DNA from 4 places in the Citricoccus sp. NR2 genome. Region 3 is predicted to be linked to each of the others. Evidence: riboswitches for the same ligand, from Rfam matches in the RefSeq annotation. Region 3 holds a riboswitch; each other region holds the start of a gene.
What was found. A riboswitch is a leader RNA that binds a small molecule or an ion and turns the genes downstream of it on or off. The one in region 3 is predicted to bind S-adenosylmethionine.
Positions count from the first base shown of each region.

Region 1: it holds a riboswitch for S-adenosylmethionine, as region 3 does, so the genes downstream of both, O1A05_RS00690 (monooxygenase) here and O1A05_RS04055 (NtaA/DmoA family FMN-dependent monooxygenase) in region 3, are expected to answer to the same signal.
Region 2: it holds a riboswitch for S-adenosylmethionine, as region 3 does, so the genes downstream of both, O1A05_RS06650 (flavin reductase family protein) here and O1A05_RS04055 (NtaA/DmoA family FMN-dependent monooxygenase) in region 3, are expected to answer to the same signal.
Region 4: it holds a riboswitch for S-adenosylmethionine, as region 3 does, so the genes downstream of both, O1A05_RS01160 (LLM class flavin-dependent oxidoreductase) here and O1A05_RS04055 (NtaA/DmoA family FMN-dependent monooxygenase) in region 3, are expected to answer to the same signal.

Region 1 is NZ_CP115154.1:146,241-149,442, reverse strand. It holds gene O1A05_RS00695 (hypothetical protein) at 137-931, opposite strand; SAM riboswitch class IV at 1,069-1,184, shown strand; gene O1A05_RS00690 (monooxygenase) at 1,199-2,581, shown strand; gene O1A05_RS00685 (acyl-CoA dehydrogenase family protein) at 2,581-3,202, shown strand, end outside.
Region 2 is NZ_CP115154.1:1,411,841-1,415,042, forward strand. It holds gene O1A05_RS06645 (RNA-binding S4 domain-containing protein) at 172-543, opposite strand; gene O1A05_RS06650 (flavin reductase family protein) at 562-1,128, opposite strand; SAM riboswitch class IV at 1,173-1,286, opposite strand; gene hisD (histidinol dehydrogenase) at 1,401-2,699, opposite strand; gene O1A05_RS06660 (mechanosensitive ion channel family protein) at 2,850-3,202, shown strand, end outside.
Region 3 is NZ_CP115154.1:880,238-883,439, reverse strand. It holds gene O1A05_RS04060 (SDR family NAD(P)-dependent oxidoreductase) at 1-274, opposite strand, end outside; gene O1A05_RS04055 (NtaA/DmoA family FMN-dependent monooxygenase) at 348-1,832, opposite strand; SAM riboswitch class I at 1,845-1,954, opposite strand; gene O1A05_RS04050 (hypothetical protein) at 2,102-2,824, opposite strand; gene O1A05_RS04045 (peptidylprolyl isomerase) at 2,996-3,202, shown strand, end outside.
Region 4 is NZ_CP115154.1:242,404-245,605, reverse strand. It holds gene O1A05_RS01165 (acyl-CoA dehydrogenase family protein) at 1-1,230, shown strand, start outside; SAM riboswitch class I at 1,312-1,403, shown strand; gene O1A05_RS01160 (LLM class flavin-dependent oxidoreductase) at 1,414-2,817, shown strand; gene O1A05_RS01155 (hypothetical protein) at 2,905-3,202, opposite strand, start outside.

The DNA of each region.
Region 1 (3,202 bases), 730 kb from region 3:
GGTGCCACACTACTTCGTGCAACGGCTGGGGCGTGATCTGGCCTAGCTCGAGTTGATTGCACGCCAGCCGGGTCTGTCGCCGAAGACGGTCGACCGCATGGTTGTCCACTTGAGCCGGAGGGGATTCGTCGAGAGGTCAGGACACCGGGGTGGGGGACTCGATCATCAGGGTGATCTCGCTCGGCGCGGGCCACTCGTTCAGGCTGGAGAACGCGACCTCGGCGTCGTCTTCGGCGTAGATGACGAGTTCGCCCAGCAGTCCGTCGTTGATCATCAACCGGATCTCATGCTCCACCCCATTGCGCTGGAACACCCCGGCCACGCACCAAGTCTGCTGGAACGGGACGAGCCGGGTCGATTCCTCCGGCACGTGGAACACCACGCTGTCATAGGTGGGCTCGAAAGCGAGCTGCGTGGCTGACTTGATTTGTTCCTGGACGTCTTCGGACTGGATCAGTTCCTCGGGGGCCAGCAGTTCCAGGACCTCGCGGACGCGCGGATGCAGCGGTTCGAAAAGGTCTTCTTCCTTGGTCTCCTCGAGCTCGCGTTCCCAAGCCGCGCGGGATTCCCAGCGGCTGAGCGCGCGGTCCAGGGCGAAGGTGCCGACCATGGTGGCGGCGGCCCCGGCGGCGATCCACCAACGTGGGTGCGCCGAGCCCTTGGACTCGATCCATTCGTGCACGGCGGTGTCCCAGTGATCGAAGCGGCCATCGGCGGCCCACCAGCCGACGGCGCCGGCTCCGGCCTTGATGCCCCAACGTAGCAGGGCTGGCGTGGAGCGCAGGGTGGGGTTGCTGGTGCTGAGTGCGAGCACCGAGGTGAGGGCCGATCCGGCCTGGTAGTAGCGGCGGGTTTCGTCGTCGAGATCTCGAGGGTCAACGAGGCTGAAAGCGGACACGGCGGCGGTGGTGGCGATCTCCGAGAAAGTCATGGTCTCAGCTTAGGGTGTGTGCCGCGACGCCGGGAACAGCTGAAGCCGCGAGGGTGACGGAATGTGTCCCAGCGTGCACGATCTGGGCCGAAAAGGTTGTCGACGTCGCGCGGGCCTGGCTAGGTTCGGGACCAGAGAATCACGAGATCCGGTGCGAAGCCCTGGCTGACCGGACGGCAACCCTCTCGCCGTAGTGGGGTGCTCCAGGTGAGGATTCGGCCCGCGGTACGACCGTCCCGGGCAAGTACGTAGGAAAGGACCCTCCCCATGTCGACGTCGACGTTTGCCCAGTTGAAAGAAGCCACCGCCGAGCACGGGCCCACCAGCGAGCAGCTGGCCCAGCACTTCAATCCGGTATTCGCCCTGATCCGGGCCGGGGCGCAGCAACGGGAACTGGACCATGAGCTGGCTTTCGACGCCATCGAGCTGCTGCGCGATTCCGGGTTCACCCGGGTGCGGCTGGGTCGGGAGTACGGCGGAATCGGGGCGAGCCTGCAGCAGCTGGCGGAGCTGTTGATCGAGCTGGCGGCAGCGGACTCCAACCTGCCGCAGGCGCTGCACGGGCACTTCATGTTCACCGAACAGCACGAGAACGAGTCCCAGGGCTCGGTGTCTCAATGGTGGCTGGCCGAGGTGGCCGCGGGCAAGATCTTCGGCAACGCGCTGGTGGAGTTGCCGCCGACGGCAGGCAAGGCGCCGGTGCTGTTTTCCGACGTCGACGCCGACACCTCGCAGTCAGCGGTGGCCACCGGCACGAGCCAGATCGGGGAGATCTCCGGCGACAAGTTCTACTCCACCGGCGCGCTGTTCGCCGACTACCTGCTGGTGTCGGCCACGCGTCCCGGGCGCGAGGACGAGGGCCCGCTGTTCGTCGTCGTGGATGCGCATGATCGCGGGGTACAACGGGTGGATGACTGGAACGGGTTCGGCCAGCGGCTCACCGCATCCGGCACCACCACGTTCCGCGGGGTTCCGGTGCAGGCCGACCGGTTGCAGGAATTCAACGTGCCCACCGGGGTGCTGGCCTACACGGTGCTGTGGATCGTACTGACCGCCACTCAAGCCGGGATTGGTGCGGCAGCACTGCGCGAGATCACCCGGTTCGTGCAGAAGCGGCGTCGGACCTACGATCACGCGACGGCGGAGACGCCCGCCCAGGATCCGCTGGTGCACCAGGTGATCGGGGCGGTGTCGGCGAAAGTGGCATCGGCGCGGCAGATCGTGCGCGGGGCGGCCGAGGTGGTGGAGGAATCGTACCGGGCCACTCGCGGGCACACCGACCTGGAGGATCCGGTGTTCCTGGAGGCGCACGCCCGGGCGAACATTGCACTCTCGGAGGCGTCGCTGGTGGTGTCGGAGTTGATTCTGGATGCCACCGGGCAGATCTTTGAGGCCGGCGGCGCCTCCGCCACGGATGCGGCCAAGCAGCTGCACCTGCACTGGCTCAACGCGCGCGCCATCGCCAGCCACACCCCGCTGATCTACCGCACCCAGGCGGTGGGGAACTACCGGATTAACGGGGTGCTGCCGCCGCACCACTCGACAGCACGGAACTCCGATCCGGCTGCGGCGGGTGCCGGTGAAGCGGGTGAAGCGGGCGTTGAGGCTGGTGCTGTTGCGACGCCGGTACAGTTCGCAGAGGGCATCTGATGACAACGACGCGTGAGCTGGGAACACAGCCCGACCGAGTCCGGGCCGCGCATCAGAAGCTGGCACCGGTGTTCGACCAGATCGCGGCCACCGCCGTGAGCAGGGAAGCCGCCGGGGAGCTGGACCGCGACGCGGTGCACGCCCTGCGCGACGCCGGCTACACCACCCTGCGCGTGCCGGAAGAGTACGGCGGGGCCGGGCTGAGCTTCGAGGAGGCCTCCTGGTTTCTGGTGGCCCTGGGCCGGGCCGATTCCAACCTGGCACAGGCACTGCGGGCACACTGGCTGCACGTGGAAGACGTGTTGTCCCGTCCTGCAGATGACCCGGCCACGCCGGAATTTCGGGACCGGTGGCTGCGCCGGATCGGCGAGGGCGCCATCGTGGGCAACGCCCTCACCGAGCGCGGCAACGTGCGTGGGCAGACCGTCACGCGGCTGCACACCACCGAACGGCGCGACGCCGAGGGCCACCCCGTACGAGTGCTCACCGGAGAGAAGTTCTACTCCACCGGGGCTGCGTATGCTGACTGGATCCTCGTCTCTGCCACCGACGACGACGGACAGCCCGTGAGCGCGGCCGTGCCGAGTACCGCGCCGGGCATCACAATCGTCGACGACTGGG
Region 2 (3,202 bases), 530 kb from region 3:
CCTGTGGTCTCGGCCGATCGACGCGGGCAGACGCGTCGGCGAGATTCGCACACGGTAGGAGCGCGCCAAACACGTTTATCACATCGTAACAATCGGGCCTCTTAGAGAAAAAGACCTGATCGGGCCGGGGATGAACTTTACTTCGGTTACCAGCTGGCCTTCAGTAGGCGTTCACTGGTGGGCGTCGCGTCCGCGGAGCTCGTCGAGCTGACGGCGCTCCTTCTTGGTGGGACGCCCGGCGCCGCGGTCCCGACGGGGTACAGCGAGCAGGTGCCGCGGGATCGGCTCGGGGGAGTGATCCCGATAATGCTGCACGGCCACCGGGGCTCCCACCCGCTTGGCGATCAGACCGGTGACCTCGAGAATCCGCTCTCGGCCGGGCTGACGCAACCGCACCGTATCGCCGATGTCGACCGGTTGGGCGGGCTTGGCTGGAGCGTCGTTGACCTTCACGTGACCGCCCTTGACTGCCGCCGTGGCGGCGGAGCGGGTCTTATACATACGCACCGCCCACAGCCAAGCATCGAGACGGGTGCGGGTCATGCGATCCAGGGTACCCGCTTACTCATTGCCTTCGGCTGTGCGCAGGTTTCGGAACGCGGAGCGGTGGAACACCAGCGGCTCGGCGGCGTCGGTGTCGGCGGAGACCCCGTGCACCTGGAGCAACACCATGTGGTGGTCGCCAGCGGGTAGCTCGGCGTACACGGAGGTTTCCAACCACAGGGCGGCGTCATCGAAGAACACGGCACCCTGTTCGGAGACCTGCAGGTTCTGGCCCTCGAAGCGGTCACCGTTCTTGGAGGCCAGCTGGGTGCACACCCCGGTCTGGGATTCGCCCAGAATCGAGACGCCGATGCGCTCGGCGTGACGCAGTCGCGGCCAGGTGCGGGAGGTGTTCTGCACGGCGAAGGCCACCAGCGGCGGATCCAGGGACACGCCCACAGTGAAGGACGAGGCGGCCAGGCCCTCCTTGACTCCGCCCGCGTAGCCGGCGAGTGCGGCCACCCCGGAGGGGAACTGGGAGAACGCCTGGCGCAGGCTCAGGGCGGAGACGTCATCAGAGAGTCCGACGCGGGTCTCGGGGAAGTCGGTGGTGTCGTTCTTCTGGGCAAAGGTCACAGCAGACATATCAGCCTTTCTGGAAGGCGCTTCCGCCACCGTGGGCGGCGGAGACGCGGTACTTGCCGGCCGGTGGACCCGGTGGCCGAATCATCACCTGGAGCACCCCACTACGCGAAGAGGGTTGCCGTCCCGTTAGCCAGGGCTACGCACGGGAACTCGTGATTCTGATGTTCAGAATAGGTGCGATGAGGCGACGGGGTCAACGTCGTCTGCGCCACTATGTCCCTAGATGACGGGGCAACGTCATCTGGCGACGTTCGTGGACGTTTGCGCAGACATCAGTCGAAGCGGATGTCGATGGCGTCGCCGTGGGCGTGCAGCCCCTCGGAGTGAGCCAGCGCAACAATTCCGCGCTGCAACTCCTTCAGGCCGGTCTCCTGATACCGGATGCGTTGCTGCAACCGCAGGAAACTGACCGTGTTCAGGCCCGAGGAGAATCGTGCTGAGCCGGAGGTGGGCAGCACGTGGTTGGACCCGGAGGAATAGTCCCCCAAAGGCACCGGGGAGTACGGGCCGACGAATACGGCGCCGGCGTTGCTGATGTTGGCCAGCACCGCCTCGTTGTCGTGGGTGTGGATTTCCAGGTGCTCGGAAGCATAGGCATTGGCGACGGCGATGCCGGTATCCAGATCGTCCACGATGAGCACCCGGGACTGCGGGCCGGTGAGTGCCTGCCGGATCTGCTGCTCGAGGGTGGCGCCGGGCACCTGGGCCTCGATTTCAGCGACCACCTGATCGGCCAGTTCGGCGGAATTCGTGATGAGGACCGAAGCGGCCATCGGGTCGTGCTCGGACTGGCTGATCAGGTCCGCGGCCACCCAAGCGGGGTTCGCGGAATCATCGGCCAGTACCGCAATCTCGGAGGGACCGGCCTCGGCGTCGATGCCCACCGTGCCCAGCACGGCCCTTTTTGCGGCGGCCACATACACATTGCCGGGCCCGGTAATGATGTCTACGCCCGGGCAGCCTTCCACACCGTAGGCGAGCATGGCGATGGCCTGGGCGCCGCCGGCGGCATACACTTCGTCGACTCCCAACAGGGCGCAAGCAGCGAGCACCACCGGGTGCGGGTCACCGTGGTGATCGCGCTGCGGCGGGGAGGTCACCGCCAGCGAAGACACCCCGGCAGCCTGGGCGGGCACCACATTCATCACCACTGAGGACGGGTATACGGCTCGGCCGCCGGGCACGTAGAGGCCCACGCGTCCCACCGGCACCCAGTGGTTCTCCACCACGGCACCCTCACCGAGTTCCACCGTGGAATCGGCCGGGCGCTGGGCGGCGTGCACCAGCCGGGCCCGGCGGATGGATTCTTCTAGGGCGGCCCGCACGTCGGGGTTCAGCTCGTCGAGGGCCCGTTGTAGTTTCTCCGGGGCCACCCGTAGCGAGGTCGGGCGCACGCCGTCGAACCCTTCACCGATCTCCAGCACGGCGGAAGCACCCTCGGCGCGCACCCGCTCCAACAGGGGGCGCACCGTCTCCACGGCCGCGGTGACGTCCACCTCGGCGCGAGGCAACACAGACTCCAAAACCTCCGCGGTGATCTCGGTGCCGCGTAGGTCAGTGATCGTGAGCATGGGTCCTCCGGAAAATTGTCAGACGGCGTGATGGAGCAGAGTCGGTCAGAGCTGTGTCCAGTTTAAACCTCGGGTGGGCAGTGCGTGAGAATCCTCTCGCAGTGGGGTGCTGTTCAGCATCATGTCAGTTCGATCTGGCACAGTAGAACCATGACGCTTGTTGACCGACTTTCTGCGCTGCCCTCATCAGGTACCGTCTCGACGCTGCTCACCGCGGCCACCGAGGAGCCCAGCTCGTCTGAGACACTTGGGCCGACCGTCCCCCAAGGGGTGCAATCCACCGGCGAGGAGACCATCGAAGCGGTGGGCCCGGTGCTCGGGCTGGTGATCAATGTGTTGGTGGCGGTAGGTATCGCGCTCGCCGTCGTCATGGTGATTGCCCTGGTGGCGCGGGTGGTGCTGCACCGCCGCCCGGAGACTTTCCCCCGCATGCTGCGCCTGCTGGTGCCGATCGCCGCGGTGCTCAGTTTCCTAGCGGCCCGGATCGCCGTCAGCATCTCCGA
Region 3 (3,202 bases):
CATGCACCACGGCATCGACGCGCTCGGGCATCACGGTGCTGAGATCATCGGCGGTGAGGTCCAGGGCCACGGAGGTGATCTGCGGGTGGGCGGCCAGCTCATCCAGACGCTGGCGGCTGCGTCCCAGGGCAATGACCTGCCAACCGTGCTCGGTGAGCTGGTCAACGACGGCGCGGCCGATGCCGCTGGTGGCTCCGCTGACGACGGCGCATGGTCGGTCGGGAGCAGGGATGCTGGGGGTGCTGGCCGCGGAGTCGGGGGTGGAATCACTCATGCCCCCGACGATAACGGATCCGGCCGTGCCCCGTCCGGGGTTCGCCGCCCGGGACAACGAATGACGCCGCCGGTTACCGCGGAGCGGTGCTGCTTAACTGAGCCTCCCCACCGAGCACCTCGTCCCGGCTGCGCTCGGTGGCCGCTGCCGAGTACTCGGCGAACGCGCCCCGATACCGGGCGGCTGGGTGCGAATCCGGCAGTCGATCCTGGCCGGTCACTGCACCGCGCAGCGTGGCACCGGATTCGCCCAGCTGCTGGATCTCCTCGAGGCTGCGGGCCAGTCCGCGCTCACGCAGCACCGGCAGGACCTGCGCGATGAACTCGTGGTACGACCCCGGGATGGACGAGTTGATCAGATTCACCCCGTCGATGCCGGCGTCCTGCCAGGCGGCCAGCTCATCAGCAATCTGTTCTGGGGTGCCCACCACGCGGGTGGATTGGGCCCGGAAATGCGCCAGATCCCGCAGCGTCATCGTGCCGTCTTTGGTCATCTTCCGGATCTCGGCCAGATGCCCCTGCGCGCCCTCGGTCTCGATGTCGTTGATGGGGGTGTCCAGTGGCAGGTAGCCCAGGTCGAGGCCCAGGGAGCCACCGGTGTGGGCGATCAGCGCCTCGACGTCGATAGCGTCATCGAGCTCGCGCGCCTTCTGTTGTGCCTCCGCTTCCGTGGAGCCGACCACGAAGGAGAGCCCCTGGATGAACTTCACGTCCTGGGGATCGCGTCCGAATTCCACGGCACGACGGCGCACCTCGGCCGCGTGGGCGGCGGCGATGTCGCGGCGCGGGGCCATCGAGAAGGTGGCCTCGGCGTGCCGGGCGGCCACTTCCTGACCGCGGGGCGAGGAGCCGGCCTGGAACAGGAACGGGGTGCGCTGCGGTGAGGGCGAGCTCAGGTGCGGGCCCTCGATCCGGTAGTTCTCGGAGGCGTGATGGATTTTCGCCACCTTGGCCGGATCGGCGTGGAGCCCCCGGCCGCGCTCATGCTCGACCGTCTTGTCCTGCAGCAGCGCGCCGTCGTCCCAGGAGCCTTCCCACAGCTTGTAGGCGACGTCGAGGTACTCTTCGGCCAGGTTGTACCGGTCGCCGTGGCTGGTCAGCTCGGCGCCGCCGAAATTGCGGTGCGAGTTCTCCAGGGCGGAGGTGACCACGTTCCAGCCCACGCGTCCGCCGGAGAGGTGATCCAGGGTGGAGAGCTGCCGGGCGAAGGTAAAGGGGTGGGCCTGGATGACCGAGGAGGTCATGGCCAGGCCGATGCGCCGGGTGGTCGCCGCCAGCGCGGAGATGAGCACCAGCGGGTCATTCGAGGGAATCTGCAGGCCCTTGCGCAGGTGCGAGGCCCAGCCGCCTTCATAGTCGCCGTAGAGTCCGACCACATCGGCGAAGAACGCGATGTCGAAACCGGCGTCCTCCAGATCTCGCACCAGATCCACCCACAGGCCAAGCTCATTGAACCGGTGCTGCTGGGATTCCTCCCGACGCCATGCGCCGCCGATGATGTGGCTGGTGGTGTTCATCAGGAAGGCGGACAGGATGAGTGGACGGCGCTGTGCGGCCATGGAGACTCCTCAATTCCATCGGTTCTGGCGGTAGCACCGTGTCCAGACCGCGGGGACACCCCGGGATGGGACGGTTGCTGCGACGTCAACGAGCCAGATCTCTCGGTCGCTCTGGATGGTTTCTGCTTTCACCGTACGCCGGGGACGCATTCTGGGACAAACGACGACGAACAATCCGAGTCACGTTCTGTCACGCACACCGCGCCCATCACACAGCACAGCCCGCCGACCCTGGCGGATCGGCGGGCTGTTTGGTGTAGCTGTGGTGATCAGCTGGCGGGCTTCGGTGCAGGTGCGTCGACCTGCTCCTCAGCGCCACCCTCGGTGTCGTCGGTAATGATCGCCTCGGTCGTCGCCGCTGGCTGGGAAGCCTGCGGGGTGGCGGGGGTGTTGGTCTTCAGCGGCTGCGGGGTGGGGTTCTTCCACGGATCCTCCACCGGCTTGGTCAGCTGGTAGACGGCGTAGGCGGCACCACCGGCAGCCACGACGACGCCGACCACGAGCCACTTCTTGCCGCCGCCGGACTGAGCCTGCTTCTTCAGCGACTTCTCGGCCGACTTGGCGTACTTCTCGGCAGCCTTCTGCAACTTCTTGGCGGCCTTCTTGTCGCCGGTGACCTTGGTCAGCAACTCGGAGACCGGCTTCGGGACGTCGGCGTCGTGCAGCGCCTTCGACGTCTTCGAGGCGGCACCGGCGAGCTGGCCGGCTGCGGTGGGGACGTACTCGTCCTGCACCTTGTGGCGTGCTGAGTCCAGGGCGTCGGTGAGGTTCGCCAGGGCGCTCTTGGCCTTCGGTCCGGCCTTGTCCACCGCGGAGTAAGCGACCTTCTCGGCGCGGTCGAGGCTATCGCCCAGGTGCTCTTCGGTCCACGCCAGCGCGGACTCCACCTTGGGGGCAGCCCATGACTTGGCCTGCTCCACAGACGCGTTCAGCTTCTTTTCTGCAGCCTTGGCCTGCTTCTTGGCGATTTTCTCAGCCTTGCGCTTTCCCATCTGATTACCTCCGGGGATCGACGTGCGTTTCTCCCACAGTACGCCAGAGTCACGTGGCGATTCCACGGCTGAGCGCCAGTGTGGGGTATCAAGATTCGGCTCAGCGCGAATTGTCCACGCCCCGCCGATCGACGGAAGCGAGGATTGCGGCTCTAATGCGAGAATACGTCTATGACTATCGCAACGCATCAGGCAACCGTCCATACCAACCAGGGCGACATCGTCGTGGACCTGTTCGGCAACCACGCGCCGAAGACCGTCCAGAACTTCATCGGCCTGGCCACGGGTGAGCAGGCCTGGGTCGACCCGGAGACCGGCGAAGAGCGCACCGGCACCCCGCTGTACAACGGCACCATCTTCCACCGGATTATCCGCGAC
Region 4 (3,202 bases), 640 kb from region 3:
GACGACATTGCCCGCGGCGAGCTGGCCCGGGAATCCGGCCGCCACCTGCCCTTCTCACCCATGGAGACCCTGCGGACGCGCGGCTTCGGCGCGCTCACCGTGGACTCCGACGACGGCGGAGCCGGGGCCGGCCATGAAACCGCACTGCGCCTGCTGATCGATCTCGCCGAGCTCGACGCCAACACCGCCCACCTGGCCCGCAGCCAGCTGATCTTCGTCGAGCACGTGCGCATGCAGGCCTCCGCCGAGCTGCGTCGCAAGTGGTTCCGCCACATCATCGACGGCGAATGGTGCGGGTCCGCCCTCTCCGAGAAGACCAGCGCCGGGCTCGGCGACACCTCCACCAAAGTGTGGGAAGACGACGCCGGATCCCTGCTCATCACCGGGGAGAAGTACTACACCACCGGCACCATCTTCTCCACCTGGACCCTCGTCAACGCCATCGTCGACAAGCCGCTGGCCTCACGCCGCGTGCGCCGGCAGCGTCGTCGCGGCGACACCGGGGTCACCTCCGCTTCGGCCGCCCGTGCCCTCGCCCTCGTGCGAGTACGCCAGCCGCGGGTGCAGGTGAAAGACGACTGGGACGGCTTCGGCCAACGCCTCACCGGCACCGGCACCCTCGAAATGAAGGGTGCCGGGGTGGAAGACCTCCTCGATCCGCCGCCACCCAACGGGCTGGTCCCGATCCATCACGAAATCACCCTGCTCGCGCTGATGGCCGGAATCGGCCGCGCCGCATTGAAGGAAGGAATCGAACTCACCCGCAACCGATCCCGGGTGTTCAACACCGGCGGCGGGGTCCGAGCTCGGGAGGACGACCAGCTGCTTGGCATCATCGGTGAGCTCTCCGCCCAGCAGCACACGGTCGAAGAGCTGGTGCGCGCTGTCGGCCGCGACCTCGACCTGGCCGCTGATGCCGAGGCCGCCGGCGAGGAGGCTGCGACCCAGCGCGCGGAACTACTGCGCGAGGCTGGCCTCGCCGCCCAGCGGGCTCACGTGGTCATCCCGCGTCTGGTGCTCGACATCTGCACCCGCATCTTCGATACCCTGGGTGCCTCCGCCACCTCCAACGAACTGCAGCTCGACCGGCACTGGCGCAACGCCCGCACCCTGGCCTCCCACGACCCGGCCGCGTTCATGGCCCGGATGATCGGCGACTGGGAGGTCAACCGAGTGGAACCGGTGCCGTTCCTCGGCGTCGGCGAAACCGACGATGAAGAGACCGACTAGTCCGGTAGCCCCCTCGTCAGATCGACACACGAAGCAACACAGTGCATTCCGCCCCCACCCATGTGTGATGGAATCGGACAGTACCCATCCAGAGCGGCCGAGAGATCTGGCTCTACGACGCCGCAGCAACCACCGGACCGTCCGGCAGGTGCTCATGCCAGAACCGATGGAAGGAGATACCTCATGCCCGACGCAACCTCGAATCAGCGCAAGATCCTCTTCAACGCCTTCGACATGAACTGCGTTGCCCACCAGTCACCCGGCCTATGGCGCCACCCGGACGACCACGCCCGCGACTACAACAAGCTGTCCTACTGGACCAACCTCGCCCAGATTCTGGAGCGCGGGCTCTTCGACGGGCTGTTCATCGCCGATGTGCTCGGCCCTTACGACGTCTACGGTTCCAGCTCGGAGGCCGCGCTGACCTCTGGTGCGCAGACCCCGGTGAACGACCCGTTTCTGCTGGTCTCCGCCATGGCGGCGGTCACCCAGAACCTCGGCTTCGGCGTCACCGCAGGCACCGCCTACGAGCACCCGTACCCCTTCGCTCGCCGCCTGGCCACCCTCGATCACCTCACCGAAGGCCGTGTGGGCTGGAACGTCGTCACCGGATACCTGCCCTCGGCGGCGAAGAACATCGGTCAGGACGACCAGATGGAGCACGACGAGCGCTACAACCACGCCGATGAGTACCTCGACGTCGTCTACAAGCTGCTCGAATCCTCCTGGGAGGACGACGCGGTGCTCTACGATAAGGAATCCGGCGTCTTCGTCGACCACACCAAGGTGCACAACATCGAGCACGAGGGCACGTACTTCAAGACCCCTGGCATCGCCGTGACCGAGCCCTCGCCGCAGCGCACCCCGGTGATCTACCAGGCCGGCGCCTCCACCCGCGGCCGTGCCTTTGCCGGCAAGCACGCCGAGGCCGTGTTCATCAACTCGCCCACGGACGAGCTGATCTCCGGCACCGTGAAGAAGATCCGCCAGGCTGCTATTGATGCCGGCCGCGATGGCGGCGACGTGAAGATCTTCTCCATGCAGACCATTGTCACCGGTGCGACCGATGAGGACGCCTGGGCCAAGTACCGCGAGCTGACCCAGTACGTGGATCCGCTGGGTGGCCTGGTGCTGATGAGCGGCTGGATGGGCGCCGACTTCTCCAAATTCGAGCTGGACGAGCCGATCGGCGAGATCGAATCCAACGCCATCCAGTCGGCCGTGGAGACCTTCAAGAAAGCGTCCGGCGATGAAGGCAACGAATGGACCGTCCGTCAGCTGGCCGAATGGTGCGGCGTGGGCGGATTCGGCCCCGTCATCATCGGTTCCGGCGAGACGGTCGCCAAGGAGCTGGTCCGGATTCAGGACGAGACCGACGTCGACGGCTTCAACCTGGCGTACCACATCACCCCGGGGACCTTCGAGGACATCGTCGAGTACGTGGTGCCGGAGCTGCAGAAGCTCGGCCGCTACAAGACCGAATACACCGAGGGCACGCTGCGCAACAAGTTGCATGGCGAGGGAGACCACTTCAAGGACAACCACTACGCCTCGAAGTTCATCCTCCGCAACCGTGTAAACGCCTGATCACGCCCCAAATACGGCTAGACCAAGGGCGGGGCCGCAGAACCGAATGGTTCTGCGGCCCCGCCATTGAATGAACGGTGTGCCGGATCAGCTGCCGGCGGTGTGCTTACCCGGTGCCTCCGGGTTGCCGCCGCCTTCTGCTTCCAGGGATTCGGCCGGATCGGAAACGGTGTCCGGGTCAGCGGCCGTTGCAGCGTCATCGGAGGAGTAGCCGGTGGACTTGTCCACGAATCCGGCGGCCTTCTCGGCGGCATCCCCGAACTGGGGAGCCTTCTCCTTGACGGCGTCGGTGGCCTTCTCCGCCACATCGTGGACCTGACGCTGGGTCTTCGGGTCTGTCCAGAAATCTTGAGCCTGGCGGGCGATCTCTTCGGCCTTGCGGCGG